DNA from 3 places in the Glutamicibacter sp. NPDC055354 genome. Region 3 is predicted to be linked to each of the others. Evidence: riboswitches for the same ligand, from Rfam matches in the RefSeq annotation. Region 3 holds a riboswitch; each other region holds the start of a gene.
What was found. A riboswitch is a leader RNA that binds a small molecule or an ion and turns the genes downstream of it on or off. The one in region 3 is predicted to bind S-adenosylmethionine.
Positions count from the first base shown of each region.

Region 1: linked by a shared signal. The riboswitch ahead of ACWICV_RS11020 (O-acetylhomoserine aminocarboxypropyltransferase/cysteine synthase family protein) and the one ahead of ACWICV_RS15510 (ABC transporter ATP-binding protein) in region 3 are both predicted to bind S-adenosylmethionine.
Region 2: linked by a shared signal. The riboswitch ahead of ACWICV_RS10425 (hypothetical protein) and the one ahead of ACWICV_RS15510 (ABC transporter ATP-binding protein) in region 3 are both predicted to bind S-adenosylmethionine.

Region 1 covers NZ_JBSHMB010000002.1:168,279-175,186, reverse strand. The annotation lists gene ACWICV_RS11025 (cystathionine gamma-synthase) at 196-1,401, opposite strand; gene ACWICV_RS11020 (O-acetylhomoserine aminocarboxypropyltransferase/cysteine synthase family protein) at 1,398-2,705, opposite strand; SAM riboswitch class I at 2,790-2,880, opposite strand; gene ACWICV_RS11015 (LysR family transcriptional regulator) at 3,110-4,051, opposite strand; gene ACWICV_RS11010 (DUF1852 domain-containing protein) at 4,175-5,167, shown strand; gene ACWICV_RS11005 (methionine synthase) at 5,187-6,227, shown strand; gene ACWICV_RS11000 (flavin reductase family protein) at 6,211-6,762, shown strand; gene ACWICV_RS10995 (LPXTG cell wall anchor domain-containing protein) at 6,839-6,908, opposite strand, start outside.
Region 2 covers NZ_JBSHMB010000002.1:43,933-50,840, forward strand. The annotation lists gene ACWICV_RS10415 (LOG family protein) at 1-385, shown strand, start outside; gene ACWICV_RS10420 (VIT1/CCC1 transporter family protein) at 449-1,552, opposite strand; gene ACWICV_RS10425 (hypothetical protein) at 1,608-1,874, opposite strand; SAM riboswitch class IV at 1,891-2,004, opposite strand; gene ACWICV_RS10430 (DinB family protein) at 2,072-2,659, opposite strand; gene ACWICV_RS10435 (helix-turn-helix domain-containing protein) at 2,793-3,359, shown strand; gene ACWICV_RS10440 (hypothetical protein) at 3,496-3,912, shown strand; gene ACWICV_RS10445 (APC family permease) at 4,019-5,548, shown strand; gene ACWICV_RS10450 (PucR family transcriptional regulator) at 5,604-6,908, opposite strand, start outside.
Region 3 covers NZ_JBSHMB010000004.1:90,069-96,976, reverse strand. The annotation lists gene ACWICV_RS15515 (acyl-CoA dehydrogenase family protein) at 1-881, opposite strand, end outside; SAM riboswitch class I at 897-988, opposite strand; SAM riboswitch class I at 1,256-1,357, shown strand; gene ACWICV_RS15510 (ABC transporter ATP-binding protein) at 1,363-2,184, shown strand; gene ACWICV_RS15505 (aliphatic sulfonate ABC transporter substrate-binding protein) at 2,272-3,294, shown strand; gene ACWICV_RS15500 (ABC transporter permease) at 3,364-4,128, shown strand; gene acs (acetate--CoA ligase) at 4,185-6,146, shown strand; gene ACWICV_RS15490 (BCCT family transporter) at 6,227-6,908, opposite strand, start outside.

The DNA of each region.
Region 1 (6,908 bases), on a different contig from region 3:
CTAATGGATTTCGCGGCATAGGCGGCTCCTCGAAAGCAATCGTCGTGAGGGGCGCAGATCGCGATGCCGGAGATCATTAGGTTGGAACCCAGATTTGCAAGCTTGGAGTGCCCCGGAGGCGCGAATCGCTAAGCGGTGCCGACGTCTTGCACGCGGGCCTTCCTGTGCGGACGGCCCGCGTGCTGCGACGGCAGGTCAGGCGGTAGCCAGGCTGCGGTGCTGGATGCTGTCGGCCTCGGAAGCCTTCGCGGCTGCGGCCAGCCCGCGTTCCAGATCGGCAATCAGGTCCTCGGGCTCCTCGATGCCCACCGAGAGGCGGACCAAGTTCGCTGGAATCTCCAGCGGTGTGCCGATCAGCGAAGCGTGGGTCATTTCGCGCGGATAGCAGACCAGGGATTCAACCCCACCCAGGGACACCGAGAGCTGGAAGTATTCCATGGACTCGGCGAAGGCGCGGGCTGCCGCTTCATCGGAGAGCTGCAGTGAGAGGATCCCGCCGAAACCGCGCTGCTGGCGCTTGGCGAGCTCGTGGCCCGGATGGCTTTCCAGCCCGGGATAGTAGACGCGGGCGACCTCGGGACGGTCATCGAGCCAGCGGGCCAGAGTGGTTGCGGTGGCGCAGTGGCGTTCCATGCGCAGGCCCAGGGTCTTCAGCCCGCGGGCGGCCAGGTAGGAATCCTGCGGACCGGAGACCGCTCCCCCGGCGAACTGCTGGTAGCCGACGGCTTCGGCCAACGATTGGCCGCGGTGCAGGTAGTCTGCCACGATGACCGCCCCGCCGAGAACGTCGGAGTGCCCCCCAATGTACTTGGTGGTCGAGTGCACCACCGCGTGCGCTCCGAAGTCAAGCGGCCGCTGCAGGTACGGGGTGGCGAAGGTGTTGTCCACGACCAGCAGGGCGCCGTGTTCGCGGGCGATGGCCGCCCAGCCGGCCAGGTCGGCGATGCCCAGCAGCGGGTTGGATGGGGTTTCCACCCAGAGCAGCGCGGTGTTCGGGCGCATCGCGGCGCGCACCGCATCCAGATTGGTGATGTCCACCGCCGAAGAGGTGATCCCCCATTTGCCGTGCAGCTTCGAGATCAGCCGGTTGGTGCCGCCGTAGCCGTCGGCACCCAGCACGATGTGGTCGCCTGGCGCCAGTACCGCGCGCAGCAGCGCGTCTTCGGCGGCGATGCCCGAGGCGAAGGCGAATCCGGCGGTCCCGCCTTCCAGTGCGGTGAGCTGCTCTTGGAATCCGTCGCGGGTGGGGTTCGAGCCGCGGGAGTATTCATGCCCGGAACGCAGCACGTTGATGCCGTCCTGGATGAAGGTGCTGGTCTGGTAGATCGGGGGCACGACCGCCCCGGTGTGCGGATCCTTGTGCTGGCCGGCGTGCACGGCCAGGGTGTTGAAGCCGCTCATGCGAAGCTCACTTCCTTGGTGTCGGCGGTGGTTGCGGCCAGCGCGAGATCCAGCGATTGGGTGATGTCTGCCAGCAGGTCGGCTGGGTCTTCCAGTCCCACCGACAGGCGCAGGGTCGAGGTGTTCAGCCCGGCGGCTGCCAGCTGCGCCTCGGAGAGCCGGCAGTGCGTCATGGTGGCCGGGTGGGCGACCATGGTGCGGGTATCGCCCACATTCGCGGCCAGGCTGATCAGCTTGAGCCCGTCAATGACCGGGGAAACCAGGGATGGGTGGGCCAGCTCGATGGCCAGCACGCAGCCGGTGCCCTTCGGCGCCAGCGCCCGGGCCAGCTCGTGGCTGGGGTGCTCGGGCAGCGCGGGGTGGTGGATGGCGGCAATGCCCGGATACTCGGCAAGCGCGTCGATCAGCCGGGCGACGCTGCGCTGCACGTGGGCCGCGCGCACCGGCAGGGTCTCGATGCCTGCAAGGATGCCCTGGGCGCTGGCCGGTGCGAGGGTCGGGCCCAGATCGTGCAGGAACTTGGAACGAACCAGCATCGCGTAGGCCGCCGGCCCGTGGCGTTCAAGCAGCGAAGCGCCATTCAGCCGCACCCGCGGCGCGGCGATCTGCGGCCAGCGGGAGGAATCGGAGAAATCGAAGGTTCCCGAATCCACCACTATCCCGCCGAGCACCGAGCCGTGCCCGGCCAGAGCCTTGGTGGCCGAGTGCACCACGATGTCCGCTCCGAGTTCCAGCGGGCGCACGTTCAGCGGGGTGGCCAGGGTGTTGTCCACCACCACCGGGATGTTGCGCTCGTGCGCGATGGCCGCAATGGCCGGGATGTCGGCCACGGTGCACAGCGGGTTGGAGACCGATTCTAAGAAGAACGCCCGGGTGTCCTCCTCAATGGCAGCGGCCCAGGCGGCCGGATCGGCTTGGTCGACAAAGCTGACGCGGATCCCGAAGTCGGCGAAGGTGTCGGTGAACAAATCCACGGTGCCGCCGTAGAGCGAGGAGGAAGCCACAATGTGCTTGGGTCCCTGGGTCAGGGCCAGCAGGGACAGGGCCACGGCAGCCTGCCCGGTGGCGGTGGCCACCGCGTGGGCCCCGCCTTCCAGGGCGGCCACGCGCTGTTCGAGAATCGCAACGGTGGGGTTGCCGGTGCGCGAGTAGGTGAAGCCGGCCTGGCGCAGGGCGAACTTCTCCACCGCTTCGGCGTGCGATGCGAATTGGTAGGCCGCGGAATTGTGCAGTGGCGGCAGCATCGGGCGGAAGTCTCCGCTCGGGCGGTACCCTGCGTGCACCGCGTCGGTTTCCTGGCTCATGGCTCCTCCTCGATTCTCTGCGAGGGAGTGCACCGATTGGCATCGTGCGGCGGCACGAAGCTACGCAAAAACGCGTTCGGAACTGCTCCATCGTTCCTGGCGGTAGCACCTTTCGGTTTCCCGATGGTTGCTGCGGCGTCTCCGAGCCAGATCTCTCAGCCGCTCTTGATGGGTTGTTCTTCCATGGTTGGCTATCCGCCGCAAACGGTGCAAGCGGTATCCGGCGCCCGGCTTCATACAAGGCCGCCAGGCTTCATATGACTTCTCGTTGTCATGATGACGCGGTGGCCGGCAGCACTTTATGACGCGACCTTTTGAGATGAATCGGCGTGATGCAGGGGTTTTGCTGGAAGTTTGTGACGATGTGCCGGTGCTCGATGACCGGGGGTTACGCTGCTGGCGGCTCAGCCGAGCACTTCTACCCCGAAGCTGGCGACCACCGTTCGCACTTCTTGCAGGTAGCGCTGGGCCTGGTCGGTGAGCGGGATAGCGGCGTGGTCGATCCAGCCGATTTCGATGCGCTCCTCGATGGCCAGCGGGATGGCCACGATGGAGGGATCCAGCTCGTCGCTGATGATGCCGGTGGAGATCGTGTACCCGCCCAAGCCGATCATGAGGTTGAAGATGGTGGCGCGGTCCGAGACCTGGATTTCGCGTTGGCTGGAGCGCGTGGAGAGCACCTCCTCGGCGAAGTAGAAGGAATTATTCGCGCCCTGGTCGAAGGTCAGCCGGGGCAGGTCTTCGAGGTCTTCGAGCGTGACCTGGGTTCGGGTGGCCAGCGGGTTGCTGCGCGAGATGAAGATGTGCGGATCAGCCAGGAACAGCGGGTGGAAGACCAGCCGGGATTCGCGCAGCAGCTTGTCGATGACCTTTCGGTTGAAGTCGTTGCGGTACAGGATCCCGATGTCGCTGCGCAGCGTGCGCACGTCCTCGATGATCTGCTCGGTGCGGGTCTCGCGCAGCGAAAACTGGTATTCCTCGGCCCCGCTGGCCTGCACCATCCGAACAAAAGCATCCACCGAAAACGAGTAGTGCTGGGTGGAGACGCCCAGCAGCCGCCGGGCGGAGGGGCGGCCGAGATAGCGATGTTCAAGAAGCTCCACCTGCTCGAGGACCTGCCGGGCGTAGCCGAGGAATTCGGCGCCTTCGGCGGTGAGCGTTACTCCCCTGGCCGAACGCATCAGCAAGGTGCGCCCCACCCGTGATTCAAGCTCCTTCATCGCTGAGGACATGCTGGGCTGTGCGACGTAAATCAGGTCGGCGGCAGCCGAAATCGACCCCTCGGAGGCCACCGCCACGAAATAGCGAAGTTGCTGCAGCGTCAAACCATTTGTTCCCTGAACCATAGCCAGAGTCTATATGAATCCATAGTTATATCGAGTTACCCGATATCAAGAATCACCCTGCATGATTGACGCATCGACTTCCCCTCGGCCCACCACGGCCCCCAAAGAAACAGATTGGCCATCATGGCAGACGCGTTGACCTTCAGCATTAGCACCACTAAATTCGACGAGAATTACACCCCGTCAGCAAATTCGCGCACCACCACGAACTTCGCCAATTTGGCGCGTGGAGAGCGCCGCGCAGAGAACCTGAACAATGCTCTAACAATGATCAACCGCCGCTTCAATTCCTTGGCTCACTGGGACAATCCCCAAGGAGACCGATATGCGCTGGAATTGGAAATCATTTCTGCCAACGTGCATTTCACTGCCGATAATAACGACCAGAAATTTCCCCTTTTAGAAGTCCTTGAAACCACGATCGTGGATAAACTCCTAGGCACTCGAACCCAGGGAATAGTCGGCAATAATTTTTCGTCGTACGTCCGCGACTATGACTTCAGTGTGGTGCTTCCTGCGCAGAGTCGTGGCGCCGGCACCCCAGTTCTTCCCGAAGATTTTGGCGATCTCCACGGGCAACTTTTCCAGCACTTCCTTAACTCGCAGGCCTATGGTCAGCGTTTTGAGCAGCTACCGGTGATCTGCATCAGCGTCTCGACTTCCAAGACCTATTTCCGCACCGGCAACAGCCACCCAGTGCTCGGTTTGGAATACCAGCAGGACGAAAATTCATTGACCGATGCGTACTTCGGGAAAATGGGCTTGAGCGTCCGCTACTTCATGCCGCCAGGTGCCGTGGCACCGCTGGCGTTCTACTTCCGCGGTGACCTGCTCAACGACTACACCAATCTGCAGCTGATCAGCCTGATCAGCACCATGGAGACCTTCCAGAAGATCTACCGCCCGGAAATCTACAATGCCAACTCGGGAGCGCCTGCCGTGTACCACCCGAGTCTCGGCGCCCAGGACTTCTCCCCTACCCGCGTTTTTTATGACCGCGAAGAACGAACCCAGCTAGGCAAGACCCAAGGGAAGTTCGCCGAAGAGCATTTCATTATTCCGAATCGCGAACTGCTCGATCAGTGGTCTTCCTCCTACCCGACTCCTGTCGCCTGATATTCCGAAAGATTCTTCTATGACTTCCCCGCTTATCCCCACGTCTATTGTCGGCAGTCTGCCCAAACCTTCATGGCTTGCCGAGCCTGAAAAACTTTGGTCCCCCTGGAAGCTTGAAAGCGCGCAAGTGCGCGAGGGCCAGCAAGATGCCATGCGCGCAGCAGTGCTTGAACAGACCCAGCGCGGCATCGACATCATTTCCGACGGCGAGCAGTCGCGCCAGCACTTTGTCACCACATTCATCGAGCACCTGAGCGGTGTCGACTTCGAGAAGCGCGAGACCGTGCGCATCCGCAACCGCTATGATGCCAGTGTCCCCACCGTGGTCGGTGCCGTTGAACGTGAAAAGCCGGTATTCGTTCAGGACGCGCAGTTCCTGCGCACGCTGACCGACCGTCAGATCAAGTGGACCCTGCCTGGCCCGATGACCATGGTTGATACGTTGTACGATGCACACTACCGCAGCCGCGAGAAGCTGGCCTGGGAGTTTGCGACCATCCTGAACCAGGAAGCTCGCGAACTGGAAGCCTCTGGAGTGGACGTCATCCAGTTCGATGAGCCTGCCTTCAACGTCTTTTTCGATGAGGTGGCCGACTGGGGCATCGCAGCTTTGGAGCGTGCCTGCCAGGGACTTAAAGCCGAGACCGTAGTCCACATCTGTTTTGGCTACGGCATCAAGGCGAACAATGATTGGAAAGCCACCCTCGGCGCTCAGTGGCGCCACTATGAGAAGTCCTTCCCACTGTTGCAGGCTTCCTCCATCGATACCGTTTCGCTGGAATCCCACCATTCGAATGTCCCGCTGGAGGTCGTCGAATTGGTCCGCGGCAAGCGAGTGATGCTCGGAGCTATCGACGTGGCCAATGACGCTGTGGAGACAGCGGACGAAGTAGCGCAGACTCTGCGCAATGCACTGGAATTTGTGGATGCGGACAAGCTGATCGCCAGCACCAACTGCGGCATGGCTCCATTCCGTCGCGATGTTGCCCTGGCCAAGCTCAGCGCGCTCAGCGCAGGGGCTGGCATCCTGCGCGAGGAGCTTGTTGGTGCCCGCGTCTGAAGTGACAGAATCGGCGACACCATCGTTGCCCGCAGATGATTTCAAAGCAATCTTCCGCGGGCATCCCGGTGGCGTCAGCCTGATAACCGCCGATGCCGGCGACGGACCAGTTGCCCTCACGGCAACGTCCGTGGCTTCGATCAGCGTTGATCCGCCATTGCTCGTCTTCTCGATTTCTGCGCTGTCCTCGGCGGCCAAAGTGCTCACCCGCGCAACATCTCTTGTCGTTCACAGCTTGGATGCACATGACATCGAGGTGGCTAAATTGGGAGCAACCAGTGGGATCGATCGCTTCGCACAGAAGCAAACGTGGTCAAGGCTGAGCACCGGCGAACCGGTATTTGATGGCGTCCGGGCCTGGGTTCGTTGCGCGGTCATCGAGCGGGTTCAGGCAGGAACATCCACAGTTTTTGTCGCGCGCGCCTTTGAGTCGCACGTTGACCGCGATAGCGAACCCGGTCAACCCGGCAATGGACTGGTTTACCATAATCGCGCCTGGCACCGCTTGGATGAAAACTCGCAGGTAACCAGTTGAAGCTGTCCGGCCGCTGCCCCTTGGGACACCGGTCGAACAGCCTCAGACTGCACTGACGGTCTTGTGCTGCAGCGAGTTAGTGCTTGGCGGACTTCCTGCGTCCACGGGCCACAAATACCGCACCAGCGAGGGCCATGAGAAGTCCT
Region 2 (6,908 bases), on a different contig from region 3:
CTGGTTCTACGGCCATGAGCCGCCGAATCTGTTTGCCACCCAGATTGCCAAGTTCTTCGCCAATTCCATTCGTGAAGCGATTCTGCTGGAGCAGTCCAACGGCGGGCTGGTAGTTCTGCCCGGGGCCGCTGGCACGGTGCAGGAAATCTTCCAGGATGCCTGCGAAAACTACTACGCTACCGGTGCTCGCGTGGTGCCGATGGTGCTGATCGGCAAGGACTATTGGACGAGGGATCTGCCTGCTTGGCCGCTGCTTCAGGCCCTGGCCAAGGACCGTGTCATGGAACAGAAGATTGCTCTGGTGGAAACCGCCGAAGAAGCGATGGAGTTCATCCAGAGCATGCAAACCCTGCGCCGGCGTACCCGGCGGCCGGAGAACAGCTAGAGCACGGCATGGAAAATGCCGGTACAGACAGTGCCGTACCGGCAGTCGCAACGTAGCGGGCTACTAGCTGATGCTGACGTCGAAGATCAGGCCCAAGCAGTAGGTGATGGCCGCTGCGCCCCAGCCGATGGCTAGCTGGCGCAGGCCGCGCTTGAGTGGCGAGGCACCGGAGAGCAGGCCTACGATCCCGCCGGTGATCATCAGGGCCAATCCCACCAGGACTACCGAGACGATGATCGCGGTCATGCCGGACAGGCCAAGGATATACGGCAGGATCGGCACCACAGCACCGGAAGCAAAGAGGAAGAACGAGGTGGCCGCCGCACCGGTGGCCGAACCCAGCTCCTGGTGCTCCTTCTCGAGTTCTTCGCCGCGACCCTCTGGGTTCAGCGAGAAGTCGGGGTTGCAATCGCAGGTGAACAGGCCCATGCGTTCGGCGGCCCGGTGCTCGGCATCTTCATCGCTCATGCCGCGGGCCTTATAGATTAGCAGCAGCTCGTTGGCGTCCAGATCAAGGTTCGGGGCCGCTGTCAGCGTGACCTGGGTTGGGCGTGAAGCTGTCAGCAGCTCGCGCTGGGAACGCACCGAAACGTATTCGCCAGCTGCCATGGACAGTGCACCGGCCAGCAAGCCGGCAATGCCGGAGAACAGCACGAAGGTCGCTGAAACACCGGTCGCACCGATGCCCATGATCAACGCGAGATTGGAAACCAGCCCGTCGTTGGCGCCGAAGACCGCAGCACGGAAGTTGCCCGAAAGGCGCGCACGGCCTGCTGTAGCAAGCGCGCGAACGACTTCTTCGTGGACCTGTTCGTCGGCCGCCATCTGCGCGGTGGCGTCCTTGTCATCGCGGTAGGGCGAACTGCTCTCGGAGCGCTGGGCCATGGCCAGCACGAAGACCGAACCGAAATGCAATGCCAGGAAACGCAGCATGGTGCGGCGCAGCGACGGGCGGACTTCCTTGACATGTTCGCCGAGCAGGACGCGCCAGTGGGATTCGTGGCGTGCTTCCGCCTCTGCCAGGCCCAGCAGGATTTGCCGTTCCTGCCCGGTTTTCTTTTCCGCGAGGGCCCGGTAGATGGAGCCTTCTGCGACTTCATCAGCGAGATACTTGCGCCATCGCTGGATCTGCGCTTTGGTAGGTTCGGTTGCTGAGTGCTGTGACATCGCGAAGATGACTCTCCTGGAACATGGAGTTTCCCAATGAAACCCGTGGATCGGATCAACTACCCAGTTTAGTCAGGGCTCCTGCACTTGGGAATTTGGCAAGACTAAAAGCAAATCGCTTGCCCGCAGGATCTCCGGCGACTGGCACCACCAGCAGCAATTCAGATGTGGCCGGATCGAAGGTCGGCCGGCGGGCACAACGAGCAATGAGCTGTTCAAGCCTGAGCGGATCTGCAACGTAGCGGGTGCGCCAGCGGCCTTCGGCCTTGAACTGCACTTGGCCGGTCTGGCGGTCGATGACGGGCAGAATCGGATATGCCATGGGACGTCAACTCTCTTGCGAGCTCTTGCCCGTGCACCTGTTGATGCGCGGACCGCTTCCTCATCCGAACCACCCATGAACTTGGGGTTGGTGCGCGGCCAGTCGGAGCTTGGCGCCGCGTCTCGTGAAGCAACATTTCCGATGGTACCGCCGGTGGCAGGGCGCGGTGAAGTCCGAATGCGTAATATGACTGCGGCTCAGCTGCCCGGGGCAAAGGCATTGGCCAGTTGCTGCAGCTTCTCGCGTTGTTCGGCCCATTGCCCCGCGGTGTAGCCGGGCAGCAGATCCAGTTGCGCGGTCCAGCCAGCACGGCCATCGAGCTGCTCGCGGATAATATCCAGATGCCCTGCATGCCGGGAGGTCTCGGCGAGCGCATGGATGAGCAGGTGATCCAAGGTGGTTTTGCCAGCTGGCCCCCACCACGGTACCTCTACGGGACAGTCCAGGGGCAGGTCGCTGATGGCTTCATCGGCGAAGGCGATGGCTTTCCGATACAGGCCGATCAGCTGTTGCGCATCCATATCTGCTGGCGGGAGGAAATCCGCGTCGGGATCATGCGGCGCAATGAATTCGCGAACGTAGCGGTCATCGGCCCTGCGCTTGAGGCAGGTGCCGAAATATTCGTATTCATTGATCGCCAAATGGTGCAGTACTCCCAGGATATGGGTGCCTGTGGGGGTGAGCGGAGTGCGTGCCAGGTGTTCGGCGAGGCCTTCTGCCTTGTAGATCGCATTCTCGCGCGCGTCGTTCAGGTACCCGCAGAGCTTGTCCTTGGTGCTGTCCATGGACAGAGTCTAGTGAGCGCTGCAGCCTCGCGGTAGAGGGCGCGGTGTGTTTACCATTGGTAAACTTGCCCCGCAGGCCTTGAAGCCAAAGTGGTTGCGGTTGTTGCTGCAGAAAACGTCGAGGAGCCAAACGATGAAAACCTTGCCAGTTGAACCAACCGGTGCTGCGATCAATATCGGTGCGAGGCTGCGCGGGGTGCGCCAGACCCAGCGTATGACCATTGACCAGGTCGCCGAGCTATCCGGACTGACCAAGGGTTTCCTCTCGCGTGTGGAGCGCGACCTGACCAGCCCTTCGGTTTCCACTCTTTTGCGGTTGTGCGAAGTGCTGGGCATGGAGGTCGGTACCCTCTTCGAGGTTCCTGAAACGAAACTGGTCCGACTGGAGCAGGCGCCCCGTGTTTCCCTGGGCGGTGACGGCATCACGGAGCAGCTGGTCACGCCGCGCAGCGAGAAGCGGGTGCAGATGATTCGCGCCGAGATTGCGCCAAAGGGCACCGGTGAAGCGGAACTGTATTCGGTGGATTGCGAGCTGGAAGTGCTGCACGTGATCGCTGGAAAATTCATCCTGGTATTGCCTGATCAGCGCGTAGAACTCGAAGCAGGCGATACGATCACCTTCCCCGGGCGTGAACCGCATAGCTGGGAAAACGATTCTGATGAGGTCGCTGTGGTTACCTGGACGCTGATCCTCTCATGACGCCAAGCCACGGCACTTGCTGCCATGGCACGGCATGCGCAGTGCGGCTGCGCGTTCGTCTGCGGGGAGATGAACCGCGTATTCTAGGAACGATGCGTTGTTCCGGGCGCTCGGGACAATCAGTGATGGGAGAGGCGTGAGGACAGGCGAACCAACCGCTGCGCAAGATCAACTGCGCAGTATCAGCTGGTGGGCTTCGATACTTTTCGGCGTTCTTATTGGCACCACCTTGACCTGGATCCGCACCCAACGCAATTTCTTCTTCATTGGCGCCGCGATTCTGGCCGTCGTCATTGTCACCATTGGCGTGCGGACGATTCGCCGACGGGCACGCTTCCCGGTGATGGCGCAGGCACGCACCTCGTGGGCGTATGTGCTGTGGACCGGTGTCCTGCTGGTCCTGGCCGGACCGATCCAGCTGGTGTACGTAGCTGATGACCTTTCCGAACTGACGATCAAATCGCTGGTCATGTCCGCAGGCTTCTGCCTGGGCATTCACGAGGTCGACCGCGCGCTGGTGAAAGCCAGCAAGAAGCGCTCCGGCAAGGCCTAGCCTCCTGATTTGGGCAAAATAGCCTGAAATTTAGTCAAAACATCCAATACCCTTTGGCGCGATTTTGCATAGTGTGATCCTGATCAACTTTCCAGAAGGGGTTGCCATGTCAGGAAAAACCGCGAAGAACCACACCGCAGAACCAGGCCTCAAGAAGGTCCTCGGCCGCTGGGATGCCTTGGCCATAGGCGTTGGCGCGATGATCGGTTTTGGCTGGGTCGTGCTCACCGGCGACTGGATTACCACCGCCGGTCCGCTGGGAGCCACGCTGGCCATGCTGGTTGGCGGTGGCATCATGGCGGTAGTCGGCCTGACCTATGCCGAACTCGTTGCGGCCATGCCGAAAGCAGGCGGTGAGCACAACTACTTGCTGCGCGCCATGGGCGCCCGCTGGTCTTTTGCCGGTTCGTGGGCCATCGTCGGCGGCTACATTGCGATCGTGGCCTTTGAAGCAGTGGCACTGCCCAAATCCGTGCTCTATCTCTTCCCGGAGCTTTCGCAGATCAGATTATGGGAGATCGCTGGCTCAGAGGTCTACTTGACTTGGGCGCTGGTCGGTGTCGCCGGTGCGATAGCGATCACCTGGATTAACATCCGGGGCATCAAGACCGCCGGTGTAGTGCAGACCTTCGTGGTGCTCTTCCTCTTCGTCATCGGCGCAATGCTGCTTGCTGGCGCATTCACCGGAGGCGAGAGCAGGAATATGGAACCATTCTTCGAAAACGGGGTGGCCGGCTTCTTCGGCGTGATGATCGTGGTGCCGTTCATGTTCGTCGGCTTCGACGTGATCCCGCAGTCCGCCGAGGAATGCGACATCGCCCCGCGAAAAATTGGCAAGTACGTGGTGATTTCGGTGCTGATCGCCACCGCCTGGTATGTGGGGATCATCCTGGCCACCGCCTCGGGAATGGGCGCTTCGGCGCTCGCCGGATCCGAACTTGCCACTGCCGACGCGATGGGGGCACTGTTCAATTCCGAAATCATGTCAAAGGTGCTGATCGCCGGCGGCATTGCCGGTATCCTCACCTCGTGGAATTCGTTGCTGATGGGTGCTTCGCGGCTGATGTACGCGATGGCCAGTTCCGGGATGCTGCCACGCTGGTTTGCCTACCTGCATCCGAAGCACCGCACACCGAGCCATGCACTGCTGTTCATTGGCGGCCTCTCCATTCTGGCTCCATTCTTCGGCACCGCCATGCTCGGGTGGTTGGTGGATTCCGGTTCGCCGTCGATCGTGATCGCCTACCTGCTGGTGGGCGTGGCGTTCTTGATTCTGCGCCAGCGCGAACCGCAGATGCAACGCCCGCTGCGCGTGGGCGGTGCGGGAAACGGCGGCAAGGTCATCGGCGTACTGTCGGTGGTCTTCTGCGCCGGCCTGATTTCGCTGTATCTTCCGGGAATGCCGGCGGCCATCGGGTGGCAGCCGTGGCTGCTCTTCGCCGCTTGGTGGATCCTGGGCATGGCCTTCTTGCTGCGGGTGCCACGCGGGATTGCGCCGGGCGAATTCGCGGAAGAGGAATTGCTGCAGAAGCTGAGCATCCGCCAGCAAGCCAAGCTCGGTGCCACCGGCCCGGACGCCGCAGCAACGCGACGCGCCAGTGCGCCGCACGATAGCCGGACTCGGCTCAAGGGCTGACGGCTGTACCTAGGGCACGCCGCGGGATCTGGCTATTGCAGAGACTGCGGCGTGCCTATTTCTGTGCCCGGCGCAGGGCCAGCCAGAGCGAGGCGGCGGCATCCGGATCATCGAGATTGGCGCCAAGCAATTCCTGGGCCACGGTGATGCGGTGGCGCAAGGAATTTCGGTGGATGCCCAATTCGCGGGAGGCTTCTTCCCAATGGCCGCGATGGCGCAGGTAGGAGGTGACCGCGGAGAGCAGATCGGCGCGCGCGTACGCTGCGAGGGCCTTGACCCAGGTCTCTGCGCTGGCATCGAAGCCCGGGGCGCCGCAGGCCATGGTCCCGAACGGGACAGCGTCCAGCGTTTGGCGCAGGGCAGGCAAATTGGCAGGGATCTCGGCCAAGTTCAATGGTTGGGAGAGTACGGCGTGGACTTCGGGTGCGGGGGAATCAAATCGCCCGCACGCCATCGGGCCCGTTGCGGTTGCAGCCTGCGGTGCCACTACCTCGCCATTGCCGGAACTGTCTGCGGGTTCGGGAAGTATCAAATAATGTTCGGCGCCGTCCTCATAGTGAAGCTGGCACTTGCGTACCGCTGCGGCGACATCGGGCAAGGCGGCGGGGCGCGCCAGCGAGGGCAGCGCATGAAGTGCGGTTGCTGCATCGGTATCGGCACCTGCCCGGTACAGCAGGATTCGCACACGAACAGGTATTCTGCCCAATCCGGCTTCTTCCCCGACCAGGCCTGCCGCCTCGGGCTGGCCATGCAGCAACAATTTTGCGGTGGCCGAGCTGAGCGCGTTATTCGTGCTGGCAGCCAATTCCCGTTGCCTGGCGCGCAAGGAGAGCAACGTGCAGGCCGTCATGATGATCTGCCGGTCGGCCTTGGTCGGCCTGCGCCCGGCGGCAACTCCGAGATATCCGTGGATCGTGGTTCCGGACAGGATGGGATAGAGCGCTACTTCGTGGCCCTGGACCTCGAAGGTGGACGCCGAGGGCATGCCATTGCGCCGAAAGCGCATGGACTCGTGACGGAGTTCGCCCAGGAACGCTTCGGCGGATGCCGGGTAGCAGGCCGCCGGCCGGGAATCGACGGAAAGATAGGCGGCCCAGCCGTTCACTGCCTCAGCCAAGCCCCGCACGACTGCATTGATGGCATCCGGGCGTACGGCGGCACGCGCCAAGGCAGTCTGCGTGCCCAAGGAACCCATCAGGTTCGAAGCCTGATCACGTGAGGCCAGGCGCCAGTATGCCCGTGAAATGTTCTGGAAGGGCACTTGGTCCGGGACGATCCCCAGCTCTATGCCGGCAGCGTCGCAGGCGGCGATGACGTGCTCAGGCACCGTGCGAAGCCATGGACCCAGGCCCAGTCCCAG
Region 3 (6,908 bases):
GCGCTACGCAGGTCGTTCAGCGCGGCGCGGGCGATGCCGGCCTGCACGGCCATGAGCACCAGCTGGAAGATCGCCGCTTCGGAGTCATTGGTCTGCTGCGGCATGAAGCAATCCACCGGGACCTGGTGGAATTCGGTGGTGCCGGTTCCGGTGAGCCCCTGGCCGAATCCATCCCAGTCGTCGAGGATCTTGACGCCGCTGCGCTGGGTGGAGACCACGGCGATCTGGCGGCCGGCGAGCTCCGGGTGGGCCACGGCAACGGTGGTCCAGTCGGCAAAAATGGTGCCGGTGCAGTAGTACTTTTCACCGTCGATCACCCAGCGCCCGTCCACGGTGCTGGCCTTGGTGTTCAAGGTGCCCAGGGCGTTGCCACCGCGTTCGGTGTAGGCGTTGCCGATAATCTGCCCGGCAGCGATGCGAGCGACCCACTTCTTGCGCAGCTCTTCGTCCTCCAGCGCCAAGACGTTCTCGACGAATGCGACATGTGCACGCCACAGCTGGCCTACGTGGGAGTCCGCCTCGGACAGCTCGATGAGCAAGCGGAAGACATCCACCAGCCGTGCGCCGTAGCCCCCATCGGCAACGGAAAGGCGCAACGCACCGAACCGCTCGCGATTCAGCAGGCCTACCTGCTCGAAAGGAAGCACGCGGTTCAAGTCGCGGTCCTTGGCGGTTGCGGCGATCTGCGCAAAAACGGGACGGAAGATTTCGGCCAGCCGGTCGTATTGCTCATCCGCACTTGGTCCGGGGGTGATTTTCAGCAATTGCCTAGTCGGCAACTGTTCTTCAAACTTGTCCAGGCCCATTGCGGTGGCCTGCGAAGGGTCACTGAGCTGGTTGAAGTCCAGTCCGAGGGCATTGTGCGATTCACCAATAGGCATCAGGGTTCTCAATTCTTTCCATCGGTCCTGGCGGTAGCACCGTCCCGCTATTGGGGTGGTTGCTGCGGCGTCGTGGAGCCAGATCTCTCAGCCGCTCTGGATGGGTCGTAATTCATTTGTAACGGTAATAAACCGGTGATTCCAACCCGCGAAGTCACATTTCGTCCCAGTGCCGGCAGTGCCCATCTTCAAATTTCACAGCCTAATCCGTGTCCTGCCGAAGATGAGTTGCAAAGTTTTGCTTAATGTCGAGCAAACCGGCCTGCAATAAAATAAATAACGAAATTTCTGGGCAATGTGACGTAGTTGTCGAAGATTTTTTCATATTACGCGAGATTTGCGTTCAAATCGTTCGACTCGTTGTAATGGACACGTAACCATCCCGAGCGGCCGAGAGATCTGGCTCGTTGACGCCGCAGCAACCACCTTTGGAGTTTTGCTCTGCAGGCCGGTGCTACCGCCAGGACCGATGGAGATGAACATGACTCTTTCCTTTGCAGCGCCCGAGGCAGCTCCCGTTGTCTCAGCTTCAAGCGCCCTGGACGTGCAGTTCAGCAACGTGTCGCGGACCTTCACCACCAAGATGGAAAGCCGCACCGTCCTGGCCGATATCAACCTGCAAATTCCAGCAGGTCAAGTCGTGGCCATTCTTGGAGCCAGCGGTTGCGGAAAATCCACGCTGCTGCGTTCAGTATCGGGCTTGGACCACCCCACCACCGGCACCATCCGCACCGGCACCCGCGAGGTCACCGGCATCAACGAGTTATGCGCCGTTGCCTTCCAGGAGCCCCGGCTGCTGCCATGGCGCTCGGTTCGCCAGAACATTGCACTAGGCCTGGCACCGGAAACCGATAAGCGCGCCGGCAACTCGCTGATCGATGAGTTGATCGAGCTGACCGGTCTGAGCCATGCAGCCAGCTTGCGCCCACGAGAGATCTCCGGAGGCATGGCGCAGCGGGTTTCGCTGGCTCGCGCGCTGGCTCGGCGCCCGGGTGTATTGCTTCTTGATGAACCCTTCGGAGCCCTCGATGCGCTGACACGCTTGAAGATGCAGGATCTGCTGCTCTCGATTCACGCATCGTTCCCCACCACCGTTCTCATGGTGACCCATGATGTGGACGAGGCGTTGACTTTGGCTGACCGCGTGATTGTTCTGGGGCGAGGCGCTGGGCATAGTGCAGCGGGCGTCATCGAAGATCTGTCCATCTCAGCTGGGCATCCACGCCGGCATACCGATGAAAAGTTCGTTGCAGATCGTCTGCACCTATTGCGCCTGCTCGGCGTCGACCCAACCAACCATTAGTCCCGGGCACGCCGTGGGGCCCGAACCATTCGGCGGCCTCTCTGCCTTTCACCTACACCGCTTGCACGCACAATTCTAGGATTCTCCATGCTTTTGAACCGTCTCACCCGCCGCACTGCATTGTCCGCCGCCGCCTTGCTCGTTGGCGCAATTGCCCTGACCGGCTGTGCTGGCGAAAACGCTACAGCCTCCTCGGATGGTCAGACCCTGTCCATCGACTTTGCCACATACAACCCGCTGAGCCTGGTGCTCAAGGAAAAGGGATGGTTGGAAGCAGCCGCCAAGGAGCAGGGCGTAAATGTCGAATGGATCCAGTCCGCTGGTTCCAACAAGGCCAATGAAGCTCTTCGCGCCGACGCAATCGATGTTGGTTCCACAGCCGGTTCCGCTGCGCTCCTGAACCGTTCGAACGGTGCACCCATCAAGACCATCGCACTGTATTCGCAGCCGGAATGGGCGGCCCTGGTAGTGGATAGGGACTCAAAAATCGAGTCCGTTGAAGATCTCGCTGGCAAGACCGTGGCCGCTACAAAGGGCACCGACCCATACTTCTTCCTGCTGCAGGCGCTGGAATCCGCGGGCTTGAGTGAAGCTGACATCAAGCTGCAGAACCTCCAGCATGCCGATGGACGTACCGCCCTGGCCAACGGCTCGGTTGATGCCTGGAGCGGTTTGGATCCGATCATGGCCGCTGCCGAAAAAGACGGCGCGCAACTGGTTTACCGGAACTTGGATTTCAACACCTACGGTGCGCTGAACGCTCGCGAAGACTTCATTGAGCAGAGCCCCGAACTCGCCCAGCTCGTTGTCGATGCCTACGAAAAGGCTCGTGGCTGGGCAGCTGACAATCCCGAGGAAACCGCAGAAATCCTGGCCGACGTAGCAGGGCTCGAACCAGGAGTTGCTGCCACCGTCATTGAGGAACGCTCCAATCTGGACGTTCCGGCAGTTCCCGACGCCAAATTCACTGGAGTCCTGAGCAAGATTGCTCCCACGCTGGTCGCTAGCGGCGATGTCTCGGAGCAGGAATCCGTTGATGAAGCTCTGGAAACCCTCATCGATGACCAGTTTGCCGTCAAGGCAGACGCAACAAAGATCTCCGGAGAGTAACCAGCCATGAGTCCCACTAACGTGGCTGGAACCCGCGGAAGCCAAACACCTGCCAAGCAGAAGGCCAGCATGGCCGCAACGATCCTGCGTGCCCCGAAATGGCTGCTTGCGCTGGTCTTGCCGCTGACCACCCTGGCTGTGTGGCAATTTGTCACCGTTACCGGAATCGTTGCTCCGTGGACACTGCCAACTCCGGGTTCAGTGGTTTCTGCTGCCAGTGAGCTCTTCCAGGATGGCGAACTCGGAAAGCACATCGGCATCTCCACTCAGCGTGTTCTTCTCGGTTTCGCCTTCGGATCATTGCTGGGCTTGGCGCTGGGTGCGCTTGTCGGGCTGTCCAAACTGGCAGATGCATTTCTGGGACTGAGCATCAGCGCCCTGCGTGCAGTCCCTTCCTTGGCTTGGGTTCCGCTGCTGGTGCTCTGGATGAAAATGGGTGAAGATTCCAAGGTCACACTCGTGATCATTGGTGCCTTCTTCCCGGTCTTTACCACCGTCGCCTTGGCGTTGCGCCATGTCGATGCCCACCTGGTCGAAGCAGCCCGCGCCTTCGGGTTGAAGGGATTGAAGCTGCTGCGCACGGTCCAGCTGCCCGCAGTGGTCCCTTCGATCTTCTCCGGACTGCGTTTGGCACTAGCCCAAGCTTGGCTCTTCCTGGTCGCAGCCGAACTCCTCGGCGCGTCAATGGGCCTTGGCTTCTTGCTCACCGACTCGCAGAACAACGGCCGATTGGACCGCCTAATCATGACCATCGTGCTGCTGGCCGTCTTTGGAAAGATCACCGATGCCCTGCTGTCGATAGCAGAACGCTGGGCTATCAAGCGCTGGACCTGAAACCGGACCAGCTAGTACCCGCTGACAAAACTACCCCTCACCAAAGAAAGTTTGCGATGACCACCGAATTGGCAACAACCTCAACTCAAGTTTCAGAGGCAGCACGCCAGGAATTCTGGGACGAAGCGGCGAACCTCTTGGATTGGGACACCCCGTGGCACACCACCAGCCGCATCATTCCGGCCGATCCGGATGCCAAGCGCGGACCGGAAATTTCTTGGTACCTCGGCGGCAAGCTGAACGCCGCAGTGAACTGCGCCGACCGCCATGTAGCTGCGGGACGCGGCCAGAAGGTCGCACTGTATTTCGAAGGCGAGCCCGGTGACCGGGTAGCCGTCACCTACAAGAATTTGCAGGAGCGGGTCTCCCAGGCAGCCAACGCCTTGGAATCCCTGGGTGTGGTGAAGGGCGACCGCGTGGTCATTTACCTGCCGGTGCTCATTGAAACAATTGTCATCACCTTGGCTTGCGCCCGCATCGGCGCCATCCATTCGCTGGTCTTCGGCGGGTTCTCCGCCGAAGCGCTGAGGTTCCGCGTGGAGGACACCAAGGCAAAGGTCCTGGTCACCACCGACGGCCAGTTCCGCCGTGGCACTTCGGTTCCGGTCAAAGGCAACGCCGATGCGGCCGTTGCCGGCGAGAACGAAATCGAAAAGGTCCTGGTTATCCGCCGCACCGGCGACGAAATCCCGTGGACCGAAGGCCGCGACATCTGGTGGCATGAGGTGGTTGATACCCAATCCACCGAGCACCACGCGCAGGCATTCGATGCGGAGACGCCGCTGTTCATCATGTACACCTCGGGGACCACCGGCCAGCCGAAGGGCTTGGTTCACACCACCGGCGGGTACCTGACGCAGGCGGCCGCCAGCTACAACCTGCTGTTCGCCAACCCGGACGAGTCCCAGCGCGCCAAGGACGTGCACTGGTGCACCGCCGACCTCGCCTGGGTCACCGCGCATACCTACGAGATCTATGGCCCGTTGGCCAATGGCGTCACCCAGGTAATCTACGAGGGCGTCCCCAACGCCCCGCACCCGGGCCGCCACTTCGAGGTCATTGAACGCTACAAGGTCACCAGCTACTACACCGCTCCCACCTTGGTCCGCTCGTTGATGGGCTGGTTCCCGGACGGCATCCCCGCTCAATACGATCTCTCCTCGGTGAAGATCGGCGGCACTGTGGGTGAAGCCGTCAATCCCGAGGCATGGAAATGGTTCCGCCAGCAGATCGGCCGGGACAGCGAAGCAGGACTGCCGATGGTTGACACCTGGTGGCAGTCCGAATCCGGCGCGACCGTGCTTTCCCCCCTGCCGACCGATGGACATTTCAAGCCAGGCTGCGCCGCACGCGCGCTGCCGGGCATCTCGGTGGACATTGTCGACGATGGCGGCCTGAGCGTGCCGGCCAACCAGCAGGGCAATATTGTCATCACGCGCACTGGCCCGTCGATGGCCCGTACCGTATGGGGCAACCCGACGCGCTACTACACCAGCTACTGGGAACAATACGTAGAGCAGGGCTGGTTCTTGGCTGGCGACGGTGCCCGCTTCGATGAGGACGGCGATATCTACATCCTGGGCCGCACCGACGACGTGATCAATATTTCCGGCCATCGGCTTTCCACCATTGAAATCGAATCGGCATTGGTCACCCACCCCGGCGTGGTGGAAGCCGGCGTCTGCCCCACCCCGGATTCCAAGACCGGACACGCTGCAACCGCCTTCGTGGTACCGCTGGACAAGACCCTGGTTGCCGAGTCGCCTGACGAGCAGCTCGTTGCACGGCAGGCCGAGTTCATTGCTGAACTCCGTGATACCGTCGCGGTGCAGATCGGCCCGATTGCCAAGCCGCGGGAAATCGTCTTGGTTCCAGATGTGCCCAAGACCCGTTCGGGCAAGATCATGCGCCGCCTGCTCACCCAGCTGTTCGAGGGCACCACGCTCGGCGACACAACGAGCCTGCAGAATGAGCCGTGCATTCCGGAGATCAACGCGATCTGCCGCGCGCGCGGCTAATCGCTGCTCCCAAGCCCCTTGGGGACAAACAAATGAAGCTTCTTCCCCGGCTGGGGAAGAAGCTTCATTTGATTTGCCGGTTAGGAATCCCCGGCCGTTGGCTTCTGGCTCTGGCCATCGGCCGCGCTGCGCTTGCCGTCCTGCACCGGGTCAGCGGTGGCTTCGGTGGCGAAAAGCTTCACTTCGGAGGCCCTTCCCTCGGCCCTGACCAAAGGGATTTCGGTGGTCATCAAGCTGAACTGGCCACCCTCATGGCGGTCAACCGCCTGGCCCACGGACTGCTCCAGGACCTTTCGAGCCACCTTGCCGCGAAGCACCAGCGGATCCTTGCTCAGGTCCTTCCACAACGCCACGCAGAGCAGGAGCATCACAATCACGAATGGCAGCGCCGAAACAATAGTGATGTTCTTCAGCCCGGTCAATGCCTCCGCCGGATGATCGCCGCCAGCCAGCAGCATCACCGCGGCCACAGCGCCGGTGGCCACGCCCCAAAAGATCACGGCCTTCTTCGATGGCTCTTCAGCGCCGCGTTCGCTGAGCGCACCCATCACGATCGAGGCCGAGTCTGCGCCGGTCACGAAGAAGATCGCAATCAGCAGCACGGTGACGACCATCAGCACGGTAGCCATCCAGCCCGACAGCGGGAGGCTGCCAAGCATGTCGAAGAGGATCAAATCGAAGTTGATGTCTGGTGCGCCATCAACAATGCTGGCCAGCTTTTCCCCGGTTTCCCCGGCGCGTTCAGCGCGTTCCTGAATACCG